DNA from 4 places in the Streptomyces sp. NPDC001222 genome. Region 2 is predicted to be linked to each of the others. Evidence: riboswitches for the same ligand, from Rfam matches in the RefSeq annotation. Region 2 holds a riboswitch; each other region holds the start of a gene.

Region 1 (2,875 bases), on a different contig from region 2:
TTCCGGAACCCATAAGCCCTCCCCATTGGTGTGACGTCGACCGATTCAGCTCTGGTCGATCATCACGTGTCGAACACCGGCGGACCGTAGCTGTCGCTCCTGGCGTGTACGAGTCCGGTGGATGTTCGCGTGGTGAACATCATCTTGCCTGGGCGGTGCCGCCCCATTCCGCTACCGGAGCGCAGAACTCGGTGGGCACCCTGCCCGGGCCGTCCGTGGGCCGTCCGTGGGCCGTCCGAGGGTGGTCGGTCTCGACGCGCAACGACGACCGATGACGGCCGCCCGAAGGGACAGCCCAGGTCACCCGATTGGATCTGCGACACTGGTAACGCCATGCCTAAGCCCGGAGAACTCACTTTCGTCGCGCCGCGCGGAGCCAAGACCCCGCCGCGGCATCTTGCCGATCTCACGCCCGCCGAGCGCAAGGAGGCGGTCGCCGCGATCGGCGAGAAGCCGTTCCGCGCCAAGCAGCTCTCGCAGCACTACTTCGCGCGGTACTCGCACGAGCCGGAGCAGTGGACCGACATCCCCGCCGCCTCGCGCGGCAGGCTCCAGGAGGCGCTGCTCCCGGAGCTGATGACGGTCGTACGGCATCTGTCGACCGACGAGGAGACCACCCGCAAGACGCTGTGGCGGCTCTTCGACGGGACGCTCGTGGAGTCCGTGCTCATGCGCTACCCCGACCGGGTCACCATGTGCATCAGCTCCCAGGCGGGCTGCGGGATGAACTGCCCGTTCTGTGCCACCGGTCAGGCCGGCCTCGACCGCAACCTGTCCACCGCGGAGATCGTGCACCAGATCGTGGACGGCATGCGGGCGCTGCGCGACGGTGAGATCCCCGGCGGCCCGGCGCGGCTGTCCAACATCGTCTTCATGGGCATGGGCGAGCCTCTCGCCAACTACAAGCGCGTCGTCGGCGCCATCCGCGCCCTCACCGACCCCGCGCCGGACGGGCTCGGGCTGTCGCAGCGAGGGATCACCGTGTCGACCGTAGGCCTGGTGCCGGCCATCCACCGCTTCGCCGACGAGGGCTTCAAGTGCCGTCTCGCGATCTCGCTGCACGCGCCGGACGACGAGCTGCGTGACACTCTCGTGCCCGTCAACACGCGGTGGAAGGTGCGCGAGGTCCTCGACGCCGGGTTCGAGTACGCCGAGAGGTCCGGACGCCGGCTGTCCATCGAGTACGCCCTGATCCGGGACATCAACGACCAGGCGTGGCGCGGTGACCGGCTCGGCCGGCTGCTCAAGGGCAAGCCCGTGCACGTCAATCTGATCCCGCTCAACCCGACGCCCGGCTCCAAGTGGACCGCGTCACGGCCCGAGGACGAGAAGGCGTTCGTCGAGGCGATCGCCGCCCATGGAGTGCCGGTGACCATCCGGGACACCCGGGGCCAGGAGATCGACGGAGCGTGTGGTCAGCTGGCGGCCACCGAGCGGTAGTCTGATGGTCGTCCTATCTCATAGTCCGTAATCAGTCATAGCTGTTCACGGCTGTTCATATCTGCATATTCCGACAGGGGAGCGCCACAGCGCTGAGAGTGCGGGAGAGTCCGCAGACCCTCTGAACCTCGCCCAGGTCATTCTGGGTAGGAAGTTCGGTCTTCACTCGAGCTGTTGCGCCCTGCCCGGGGCCCTTCGGGGCTCCCGGGCGGGGCCGCGTCTCTTCCTGGTCACCTCCAGGAGGAATTCAGTGAGCATCACCGGCAGGCAGTTCGCGGCCGTTGCCGTCGGGCTGGGCATGGTCACGCTGTCCGCGTGCGGATCGTCCGGCTCCACCGCAGGGAGCGGCGGCGATCCCAAGACCGTGACCCTCGTCAGCCACGACTCATGGGCCGCCTCCAAGAGCGTCATCGCGGCGTTCGAGAAGGAGTCCGGCTACCACGTCAAGGTCCTCCCGGACGGCGACGCGGGTCAGGCCGTCAACAAGGCGATCCTCACCAAGGACAACCCGCAGGGCGACGTCTTCTTCGGCGTCGACAACACGCTGCTCTCCCGGGCCCTCGACAACGGGCTCTTCCAGCCGTACAGGGCCAAGGGGCTCGACCAGGTCGGCGCGCAGTACCGGCTGGACGGGGACAAGAACCGGGTCACCCCGATCGACTACGGCGACATCTGCGTCAACTACGACAAGAAGTACTTCGCCGACCACAAGCTCGCCCCGCCGGCCTCCTTCGACGACCTCGCCAAGCCCGCCTACAAGAACCTCCTCGTCACCGAGAACGCCGCCACCTCCTCGCCGGGCCTCGGCTTCCTGCTCGGCACCGCCGCGCAGTACGGCGACAAGGGCTGGCAGGAGTACTGGAACAAGCTCAAGGACAACGGCGTGAAGGTGGTCGACGGCTGGGAGCAGGCCTACGACCAGGAGTTCTCCGGTTCGGCCGGCGGCAGGAAGGCGGGCGGCGACCGGCCGCTCGTCGTGTCGTACGCCTCCTCCCCGCCCGCCGAGGTCGTCTACGCCAAGCCGCGGCCCACGACCGCGCCGACCGGCGTCGCGACCGGCACCTGCTTCCGCCAGATCGAGTTCGCCGGACTGCTGACCAACGCTCACAACCCCAAGGGTGCCAAGGCGTTCCTCGACTTCCTGATCAGCAGGAGGTTCCAGGAGGACATGCCGCTCAACATGTACGTCTACCCGGTCGTGCGGGGCGCGCGGGTGCCCGCCGAGTTCACCGAGTACGGGCCCGCCGCCAAGAACCCCGAGACCATGGCCCCGACGAAGATCGCCGCCAGCCGTGACCAGTGGGTCAGGTCGTGGACGTCGCTCGTACTGAAGTAACCCCGAGGAAGCGGGCGAACCGGGGCGCCGCGGCGCGCCTCGGGCTGATGGCCCTGCCTGTCGCGTTCTTCGCGGTCTTCTTCGCCTACCCCGTCGCCG
Region 2 (2,875 bases):
TCATCGCGTTGCTGCACAGGGCCGCGAGCGCCACGGCCAGCAGTCCGAAGGCGCCCGCCGTGCCGCCGCCCAGCAGCGTGTCCACCCCTGTGGCCGTCTGGTCGGTCAGCGCGGACGCGCCCCACAGCCCGAGGGCCTGGACGGCCACGTAGGACACCACGAGCCCGAGCAGCGTGCACCAGAACATCCGGGAGCGGGACGTGGCACGCGGCAGATAGCGGCTGAAGTCGCTGGCGTACGGGGCCCAGGACAGGGCCAGACTGAGGGCGATGGTGCTGGTCAGCACGAACGCGCCCGCCCGGTCGGCGCCGTGTGCGCTGCCCGTCGCGGCCACCTGGACGCTGCCGGACATCCGCAGGGCGATCAGCGTGAAGGCGGCCGCGAGCACGAAGGTCATGACGATCTGGAGGCGGTGGATGGCCTCGTAGCCGAGGACGCCCAGGGCCCCCTGCGCCAGCATGATGACGAGGACACCCAGCCAGAACGGCCAGCCGCACAGCCGCGCCAGCGCGTCCCCGCCGAAGAGCCCGATCAGGGCGTCCCAGGCGACCGACGACAGCCACTGCAGCACACCGGGCAGCGCGACCGCACGCCCGAACGCGAGCCGGGCGAGGGGGAGCTGCCCCGCGCCGGTGCGACTGCCCCAGGTGCTCAGATAGGCGGTGGGCACCGCGCCGATCAGTGTGCCGAGGACGACGGCGGCGAGCGCGGTGGTGAAGTCAAGGCCGAGCGCGATGCCTATGGTGCCGGTGAACACACCGGTCATGGTCAGATTGGGTGCGAACCACACGGTGAACAGCCGGCCCGCGCCGCCGTAGCGATGGGTCTCGGGGACCGGTTCGATGCCGTGCCCCTCGATCCGGAGATCGCCGGGAGCGCTGGGCATCCGGCCGTCGAAGACGGCTCGCCGGCTGTCGGCGGGCAGCCCGCCGGGAACATGCGCCAAAGGCATGAAAGACATCCCTCCGCCAGTACGAACTGGTTCAGGTTCGACGGGTGTGATCTCAGCCCCTGGCGGGGCACCCCGTGTCCGGTACGGCGGCAAGGTTAACCCGAGCCCTGGGATGTGCCATACGGAAGGGCCACTGCCGGATCCTGCAGCGGCCCTTCTGCTCTACGACGTGCCGTGTCAGCGCCGGGTGTAGATGAAGCCGGTCTTGTCGACCTCGTCGCCGGAGCGGCCGTGGAATCCGGCGATCTGCCAGCCGCTGGGCGCCGTGCGTGTCACGCAGTCGGAGGTCGTGGTGCCGCCCGCCAGGCTGTTTCCGAGATTGGTCGTGAACTTGGCGTAGAAGATCCTCGTGTGGCCGTCGTACTGGCCCTCGCACAGCTGCGCGCTCGTCACGTACTCGCCGCTGCCCAGGGTGAGGGACGAGGCCGTGCCGCCGGTGCCGCCGTGGGCGAGCGTGGTGCCGTTGCTCAGTGTCAGGCCGATGCGGTCGACGCGGGAGCCGCTGCGCAGGGTGATGCTCGTGGCGCGCGCGCCCGCCGGGACGCTGTCGATGTCGTCGAAGTAGTCCCCGTGCGGCCCGCCGAACTGGTCACTGAGCTGGAAGGCGGAGTTGCGCGACCAGCCGAACGTCGCGGTGATCGGGTCGTGGTCGGAGAGCATGAGCCCGTCGTCGGTGAGGAACTTCGCGTGCTCGTTGTTGTACGAGGTGGCGTTCAGTGAGACGAGCGTGCTGCCCCGGTAGAGGACCTTGTCGACGACCTCGCAGCTGTTCGTGGCCGCGTTCTCGTCGCAGACCAGCGCGTCGCTGCCCTTGGCGGGCGGGGTGCCGCCGCGTATGAGCTGGACCCAGGCGTCGGTGAGGCCGTTGGCCGCGGCGAACTCCGCGATGGTGTCACCGGAGCGGGTGTAGCGGGTGTTGGTGTCGCCCATCACCACGACGGCGTCGCCCGCGGAGTGGGTGCGGATGAAGTCCGTCAGCTGGCTGAGGTTGTCCGCGCGCGAGGCCAGGTCGCCGGCGTTCGTCCCCGCGTTGGTGTGCAGGTTGTAGAAGTCGACGTACACGCCCTCGGCGAGCCGCTCCCGCATGAACGTGAAGCCCTTGGGGGTGAGGCAGTCGCCCGAGTCGTACTGGCACGAGTTCCAGTGGACGCGCTCGAAGTCATCGGTGTCGTACGGCAGGTCGGACAGGGTGTTGAGGCCGCTGCCGATGCCGGCCCCGCCGCTGGTGGGCGTGCGGTAGGGGTGTGTGTCGGAGGCGTACAGGTAGGAGTGGTAGTTGAAGTCCTCCTGCACATGGACGATGTCGTACGGGCCGAGCCGCCCGCCGATCGTCGTCGTGCTCGACTGACGGGGCGTCGGGGCGCTGGAGAGGCCTTCGGGGAGGCCCGCGACGTTGTAGCTGAGCACGCGGAACGTGCCCGAGTCGGCCGCCTGAGCGGCGGGTGCGGCGGTGGTGAGTCCACCGAACACGGCGGCCGTCGCCGCGAGGGTGGCGAGGAGTCTGCGCATGGGGGTACGGCTCCTGGGGTGACGAGGGGGATGTTGCGCGCATGCCAAAACGCAGCGGCCAACGTAGCGGCCGAAGCTGTGAGGGAATGCGCTTTCTGCCGCTTCGGGCAAGACTTCACCCAACGGTCGCCCCAGCGTCGACGACGACCCTAGGCCGCGTGTTCCAGGACCTCCTGCGCCACGTTCTTGTCCAGAGCCGCACGCACCAACGCGGCCGACAGCACGGCCGGTTCGGTGTCCCCGGCGAGCCGCACCAGCCGCTGCGGGTCCTTGGGCAGACCGAGCCGCTCCGCCCCGGACAGGGCCTTGGCGTCCAGATAGGGCCCCACCTCCGGCCAGACCCGCTGCACCTCCCGCAGAAAGATGTCGGCCCCCGCCGGCCCCATCCCCGGTATCTCCTGGAGCAACCGGCGC
Region 3 (2,875 bases), on a different contig from region 2:
CCCGATGCCCGAGGTGATGTGGTCGTACGCCGGCGCGATGTCCGTGGTCAGCGGGCCGAGCGTATAGAACGGAGCTTCATCGCAGATCTCCTGCTGCAGATCGATGTTCTCCTTGATCTTGTGCATCGGGACGTGTCCCGGGCCCTCGATCATCGTCTGTACGTCGAAACGCCTGGCGACACGGCCGAGTTCCCCGAGCGTGCGCAGTTCCGCGAACTGTGCCTCGTCGTTGGCATCCGCGATCGAACCGGGCCGCAGACCGTCGCCCAGCGAGTAGGTGACGTCGTAGGCCGCGAGGATCTCGCAGAGTTCCTCGAAGTTCTCGTACAGGAAGGACTCCTTGTGGTGGGCGAGGCACCACGCCGCCATGATCGAGCCGCCACGCGAGACGATGCCGGTCTTGCGGTTCGCCGTCAGCGGCACGTACGCCAGGCGCACACCCGCGTGGACCGTCATGTAATCCACGCCCTGTTCGGCCTGCTCGATGACCGTGTCCTTGTAGATCTCCCAGGTCAGTTCCTCGGCCTTGCCGTCGACCTTCTCGAGCGCCTGGTAGAGCGGCACCGTGCCGATCGGCACGGGGGAGTTGCGCAGCACCCACTCACGGGTGGTGTGGATGTTGCGGCCGGTGGACAGGTCCATGACCGTGTCGGCACCCCAGCGGGTCGCCCAGGTCATCTTCTCGACCTCTTCCTCGATGGAGGAGGTCACCGCGGAGTTGCCGATATTGGCGTTGACCTTCACCAGGAACCGCTTGCCGATGATCATCGGCTCGATCTCCGGATGGTTGACGTTGGCCGGCAGTACCGCGCGGCCCGCCGCGATCTCCTCACGGACGACCTCGGGCGACACGTTCTCCCGGAGGGCCACGAACTCCATCTCCGGTGTGATCTCCCCACGGCGCGCATACGCGAGCTGCGTCACCGCGTTGCCGTCGCGACCGCGGCGCGGCTGACGCGGGCGCCCAGGGAACACCGCATCGAGGTTGCGCAGACCGCCACGCGGCGAGGTGTGCTTGATCCCGTCGTCCTCGGGACGGACGGGGCGGCCCGCGTACTCCTCGGTGTCGCCGCGAGCGATGATCCAGTTCTCCCGCAGCGGCGCGAGGCCCCGACGGACGTCGGTCTCGGCGACTGGATCGGTGTACGGGCCGGAGGTGTCGTACAGGGTGACCGACTGCCCGTTGGTGAGATGCACTTGACGGACCGGCACCCGCAGATCTGGGCGCGAACCCTCGATATACGCCTTGTGCCAGCCGATGGACTTCCCGGCCCCCTGGGGCTCTTCCCCCTGAGCGGAGGCAGGCGTGCGTACGTCCTTGACGGTCATAAGACCTACTCCCTACGCCGGCATTACCCGGTAACAGGTTCAGCGGTCGGCACAGCCGTCTCCACTCGCTGATGTTCCACGTGAAACATCGCGTCTACGGAGGTCAGCGCCCTCTCAGCCCGGTGCTCCGAGCTCCCGCGTGTGCAAAAGTCCCTTCACGCTAGCGTCTAATTGGGTGAGCTGAACAGTAGGCCCTGCGCCTTCTTGCGATGATCGGGCGGTGCCCCCGACGCAGCATCTCCCCTCGCACCCCTCGCCCGAGCCGCCGCACCACCACGGCCCGGACGACAGACACAGCCGCGCAGACGGGCACGGCCATGGGACCGGCGGTGGACACGGCCACTCCCACAGTCACAGCCATGGCCCCGCGGCTCCCGTCTCGCGGCATCTGCGCAGGGTCATCGCCGCGATCCTCATCCCGTTCACCGCGGCGGTCATCGTCGGTCTCGTGGTGCTGTGGCCCGGCGGGGTCCCGTCGCACAAGCGCTCCGGCGTCGGTTTCGACCGGCAGACCCAACAGGCCACGGTCACCACGGTCGAGGCGGTGGACTGCAAGTCCGTGAACGCCTCGGGTGGGGGCCCGATCGGCGACACCTCCCTCACCGGCGGCTCGTCGGCCCCGCAGACTCCGGCCGGCACCTGCAAGAAGGCGACCGTCCGCGTCGACACCGGCAAGGACAAGGGCCGTACGTTCACGGAGATCGTCCAGCCGGACCAGTCACGGCAGTTGCACCAGGGCGAGAAGGTCGTGGCCGCTTACGAGCCCTCCGCGCCCAAGGAACTGCAGTACTCGGTGACCGATGTGGACCGCAAGTTCCCCATGGCCCTGCTCGCCGGCATCTTCGCCGTAGCGGTGGTGGTCGTGGGCCGGATGCGCGGGGTCATGGCACTCGTCGCGCTGGCCGTCAGCTTTCTGCTGCTCAGCCTCTTCATCCTGCCCGCGATCCTGGATGGCTCGAATCCGCTGCTCGTGGCCGTGGTCGGGTCGAGCGCCATCATGCTGATCGCCCTCTATATGTGCCACGGACTCTCGGCCCGCACCTCCGTGGCGGTGCTCGGCACCCTCGTCTCCCTGTCGCTGATCGGTCTCCTCGGCTCGGAGTTCATCGGCTGGGCCGCGCTGACCGGCAACACGGACGACAGCACCGGCCTGATCCACGGCCTGTACCCGCACATCGACATGAGCGGTCTGCTGCTCGCCGGCGTCATCATCGGATCCCTCGGCGTCCTGGACGACGTGACCGTCACCCAGACCTCCGCGGTCTGGGAGCTGCACGAGGCCAACCCGACGATGGGCTGGCGCGGGCTGTACCGCGCGGGCATCCGCATCGGCCGCGACCACATCGCCTCGGTCGTCAACACGCTCGTCCTGGCGTACGCGGGTGCCGCCCTGCCCCTGCTGCTGCTCTTCTCGATCGCGCAGAGCAGTGTGCTCTCGGTCGCGGGCAGCGAGCTGGTCGCCGAGGAGATCGTGCGCACGCTGGTCGGCTCGATCGGGCTGGTCGCGTCGGTGCCGGTGACGACGGTCCTGGCGGCGATCGTCGTC
Region 4 (2,875 bases), on a different contig from region 2:
GCACCGCCTCGCCCGCGGTGAAGCAGCCGGCGGTGTTGGGCAGCACCCGGATCCCGAGGCGGTCGAGCACGGACAGCACCGAGCCGTGCACCGAGGCGTCGACGCGGCGCATCGCGACCGTCGTCAGCTCCGTGCCGGAGGCCACCAGCGCCCGTTCCATGACATCGAGGCTCGGCGCGCCGCCGGTCCCCATGATCAGCCGGGACGAGAACGTCGTGCCACCGAGGACGAAGGGATCGTCGGCCATGGGATCAGCCTCCCTGAACGGCGGTGAGGACCTCGACGCGATCACCTTCATGGAGGGCGGTCGACGGCCACTGCGTGCGCGGGACGACGGTTTCGTTGAGGGCGGCGGCCACTCCCGAACGGGCACCGGTGAGGGCCTGTACGACGGCGTCGAGCGCCGTGCCGGGAGCGAACTGGCGGGACTCTCCGTTGACCGAGATGTTCATGCGGGCTGCTCCGTGAGCGCGGTGGCGGCGAACCGCCGAGGGGTGAAGGGGCGCGCCTCGTCCGGGAGGCCGCCCGTGGTCAGAACGTGGGCCATGACATCGCCGGTCACCGGGGTGAGCAGGACGCCGTTGCGGTAGTGGCCCGTGGCCAGCAGCAGGCCGTCCAGCTCGGTCGGGCCGAGCAGCGGCGCGTTGTCCGGGGAGCCCGGGCGCAGTCCGGCCCGGGTCTCGGTGAGCGCCAGCTCGGTGATCCCCGGGACCAGCTCGTGCGCGTCGCGCAGCAGCTCGTAGACCCCGCCCGCGGTGACCGTCGTGTCCCAGCCCAGTTCCTCGCTGGTCGCGCCGACCACCAGCTCGCCGTTCTCGCGCGGCACCAGGTAGAGGTGGCCGCCGCGCACGACGGCGCGCACGGTACGGCTCAGGAACGGGGCGTACCGCTTCGGCACGGTCAGCCGCAGCACCTGCCCCTTCACGGGGCGTACGGGCGGCAGCACCTCGTCGGGCACCCCCGCGAGCTGCCCGCTGAGACTGCCCGCGGCCAGCACGACCTGCTCCGCGGCCAGGTCGGTGCCGTCGGCGGTCCGGATGCCGGCGGCCCGCCCCCGCAGCACCGTCAGCCGCTCGGCCCAGCCCCGGTGGAAGCCCACCCCGGCCCGTTCACAGGCCGTGACCAGCGCCGCGACCAGCCGCCGCGGGTCGATCTGGTGGTCGCCGTCGACCTTGAGCCCGCCGCGCACCCCGGGGGCGAGCATCGGCTCCAGGCGTCGGCAGTCACGGCCGCTCAGCCATTCCGACGCGAGGCCGGAGCGCTGCTGGAGGGCATGCAGGTCCCGCATATGAGCTCGGTCGTCGGCGTCGAGCGCGACGGCGAGCGTGCCGCACCGCCGGTATCCGAGGTCCTGCCCGGTGGCCTCGGTCAGCTCGGCGGCGAAGTCCGGGTAGCGCCGCGCGGACTCCAGATTGAGCGCGAGCAGCGTCTGCTCGCCGTAGTGCAGTTCGGTGACGGCGGCCAGCATCCCCGCGGCCACCTGGGCGGCGCCGCCACCCGGAGCGGGATCGACCACGGTCGTGGCGAGCCCGCGCTGCGCGGCGCGCCAGGCCGTGACGAGTCCGATGACCCCGCCCCCGACGACGAGGACGTCCGAGGTACGTGTGGGTGACATGGGCGTTCAGCCCCCTCCCTTCGCCGGCATGATCCGGATCAGGTTCGTACGGTCGGAGGCCGGCCAGCCTCCCTCTCAGCCCGGTGCGTCCGGGCTCCCGCGAGTGCTTGTACGGGGGCCACCCTAATCCGTGGCCGTCCGCGCCGGTAAGGGAGCCTCCCGGGGGGCCGAGGTTGTGCGGAGCCGCGGCGGGTAGGCGCAAGGGGACCCCCGGTCTCCGGCAGGCACTGCTCGGGCGGGGTCGCGGCAGGCAGCGGGACGAGTGCTGTGCAGCAGGTCACTCAGCATGCCCGCTGACTGACACATTGTCAGTTGGCTAGGGTGATCAGGTGAGCGAGCAGACGCAGGAGCGGGGCGATTCGGCACGGCGCGTCGTCGTCGTGGGTGCGGGCATGGCCGGGGTGCAGACCGCGGTCGCGCTGCGCGAGCAGGGGTTCACCGGCCGGGTGACGCTGATCGGTGCGGAGCCGCACCAGCCGTACGACAGGCCGCCGCTGTCCAAGGCCGTGCTGCTCGGCAAGGCCGAGGGCTCAGCCTTCGACGTCGACTTCGAGGCCCTCGGCATCGAGCTGCGGCTGGGCTGCGAGGTGGTCGGCCTGCGCACCCGCGACCACGAACTGGACACCGTGGAGGGACCCGTCCCCTACGACGTGCTCGTCCTCGCCACCGGAGCGGAACCGATCCAGCTGCCGGGCGCCGAAGGCGTCCCCGGGGTGCATCTGCTGCGCACGCTGGACGACGCCGAGCGGCTGCGGCCGGTCCTCGCCGAGCAGCACGACATCGTGGTCGTGGGCGCGGGCTGGATCGGTGCCGAGTTCGCCACCGCCGCGCGCGAGGCGGGCTGCGCCGTGACCGTGGTGGAGGCCGCGGACCGGCCGCTCGCGGGAGCGCTGCCCGCGGAGGTGGCCGCCCCGATGGCGGTCTGGTACGCGGACAGCGGGGCGGATTTGCGCACCCACGCGCGCGTGGACCGCATCGAGCCCGGGGCCGTGGTGCTCGACGACGGGTCCCGGGTGCCCGCGGACGCGGTGGTCGTGGGCATCGGCGCGCGTCCGGCCACGGCGTGGCTCGCCGGCTCGGGCATCGAGCTGGGCGCGCACGGGGAGGTGCCGGCCGACGAGCACCTGCGCACCTCGGTGCCGGACGTGTACGCGGTCGGGGACTGCGCGTCCTTCCCGTCGGGGCGGTACGAGCAGCGCCTGCTGGTCCACCACTGGGACAACGCCCTCCAGGGCCCGCGCACGGTGGCCGCGAACATCA

What was found. Region 2 has a riboswitch for thiamine pyrophosphate ahead of ACFY2Z_RS38785 (purine-cytosine permease family protein). Riboswitches for the same ligand answer to the same signal wherever they lie in the genome.
Region 1: another riboswitch for thiamine pyrophosphate. It lies ahead of ACFY2Z_RS40045 (thiamine ABC transporter substrate binding subunit); the one in region 2 lies ahead of ACFY2Z_RS38785 (purine-cytosine permease family protein).
Region 3: another riboswitch for thiamine pyrophosphate. It lies ahead of thiC (phosphomethylpyrimidine synthase ThiC); the one in region 2 lies ahead of ACFY2Z_RS38785 (purine-cytosine permease family protein).
Region 4: another riboswitch for thiamine pyrophosphate. It lies ahead of thiO (glycine oxidase ThiO); the one in region 2 lies ahead of ACFY2Z_RS38785 (purine-cytosine permease family protein).

Annotation. Positions count from the first base shown of each region.
Region 1 is NZ_JBIAXT010000060.1:11,508-14,382, reverse strand. Features, by position in the region: gene ACFY2Z_RS40055 (hypothetical protein) at 1-1, opposite strand, end outside; gene rlmN (23S rRNA (adenine(2503)-C(2))-methyltransferase RlmN) at 334-1,440, shown strand; TPP riboswitch at 1,506-1,611, shown strand; gene ACFY2Z_RS40045 (thiamine ABC transporter substrate binding subunit) at 1,739-2,776, shown strand; gene ACFY2Z_RS40040 (ABC transporter permease) at 2,752-2,875, shown strand, end outside.
Region 2 is NZ_JBIAXT010000052.1:29,530-32,404, forward strand. Features, by position in the region: gene ACFY2Z_RS38785 (purine-cytosine permease family protein) at 1-952, opposite strand, end outside; TPP riboswitch at 944-1,037, opposite strand; gene ACFY2Z_RS38790 (jacalin-like lectin) at 1,130-2,461, opposite strand; gene ACFY2Z_RS38795 (endonuclease) at 2,611-2,875, opposite strand, start outside.
Region 3 is NZ_JBIAXT010000007.1:207,309-210,183, reverse strand. Features, by position in the region: gene thiC (phosphomethylpyrimidine synthase ThiC) at 1-1,329, opposite strand, end outside; TPP riboswitch at 1,322-1,478, opposite strand; gene ACFY2Z_RS13100 (YibE/F family protein) at 1,550-2,875, shown strand, end outside.
Region 4 is NZ_JBIAXT010000001.1:273,868-276,742, forward strand. Features, by position in the region: gene ACFY2Z_RS01255 (thiazole synthase) at 1-247, opposite strand, end outside; gene thiS (sulfur carrier protein ThiS) at 252-452, opposite strand; gene thiO (glycine oxidase ThiO) at 449-1,615, opposite strand; TPP riboswitch at 1,614-1,726, opposite strand; gene ACFY2Z_RS01270 (NAD(P)/FAD-dependent oxidoreductase) at 1,945-2,875, shown strand, end outside.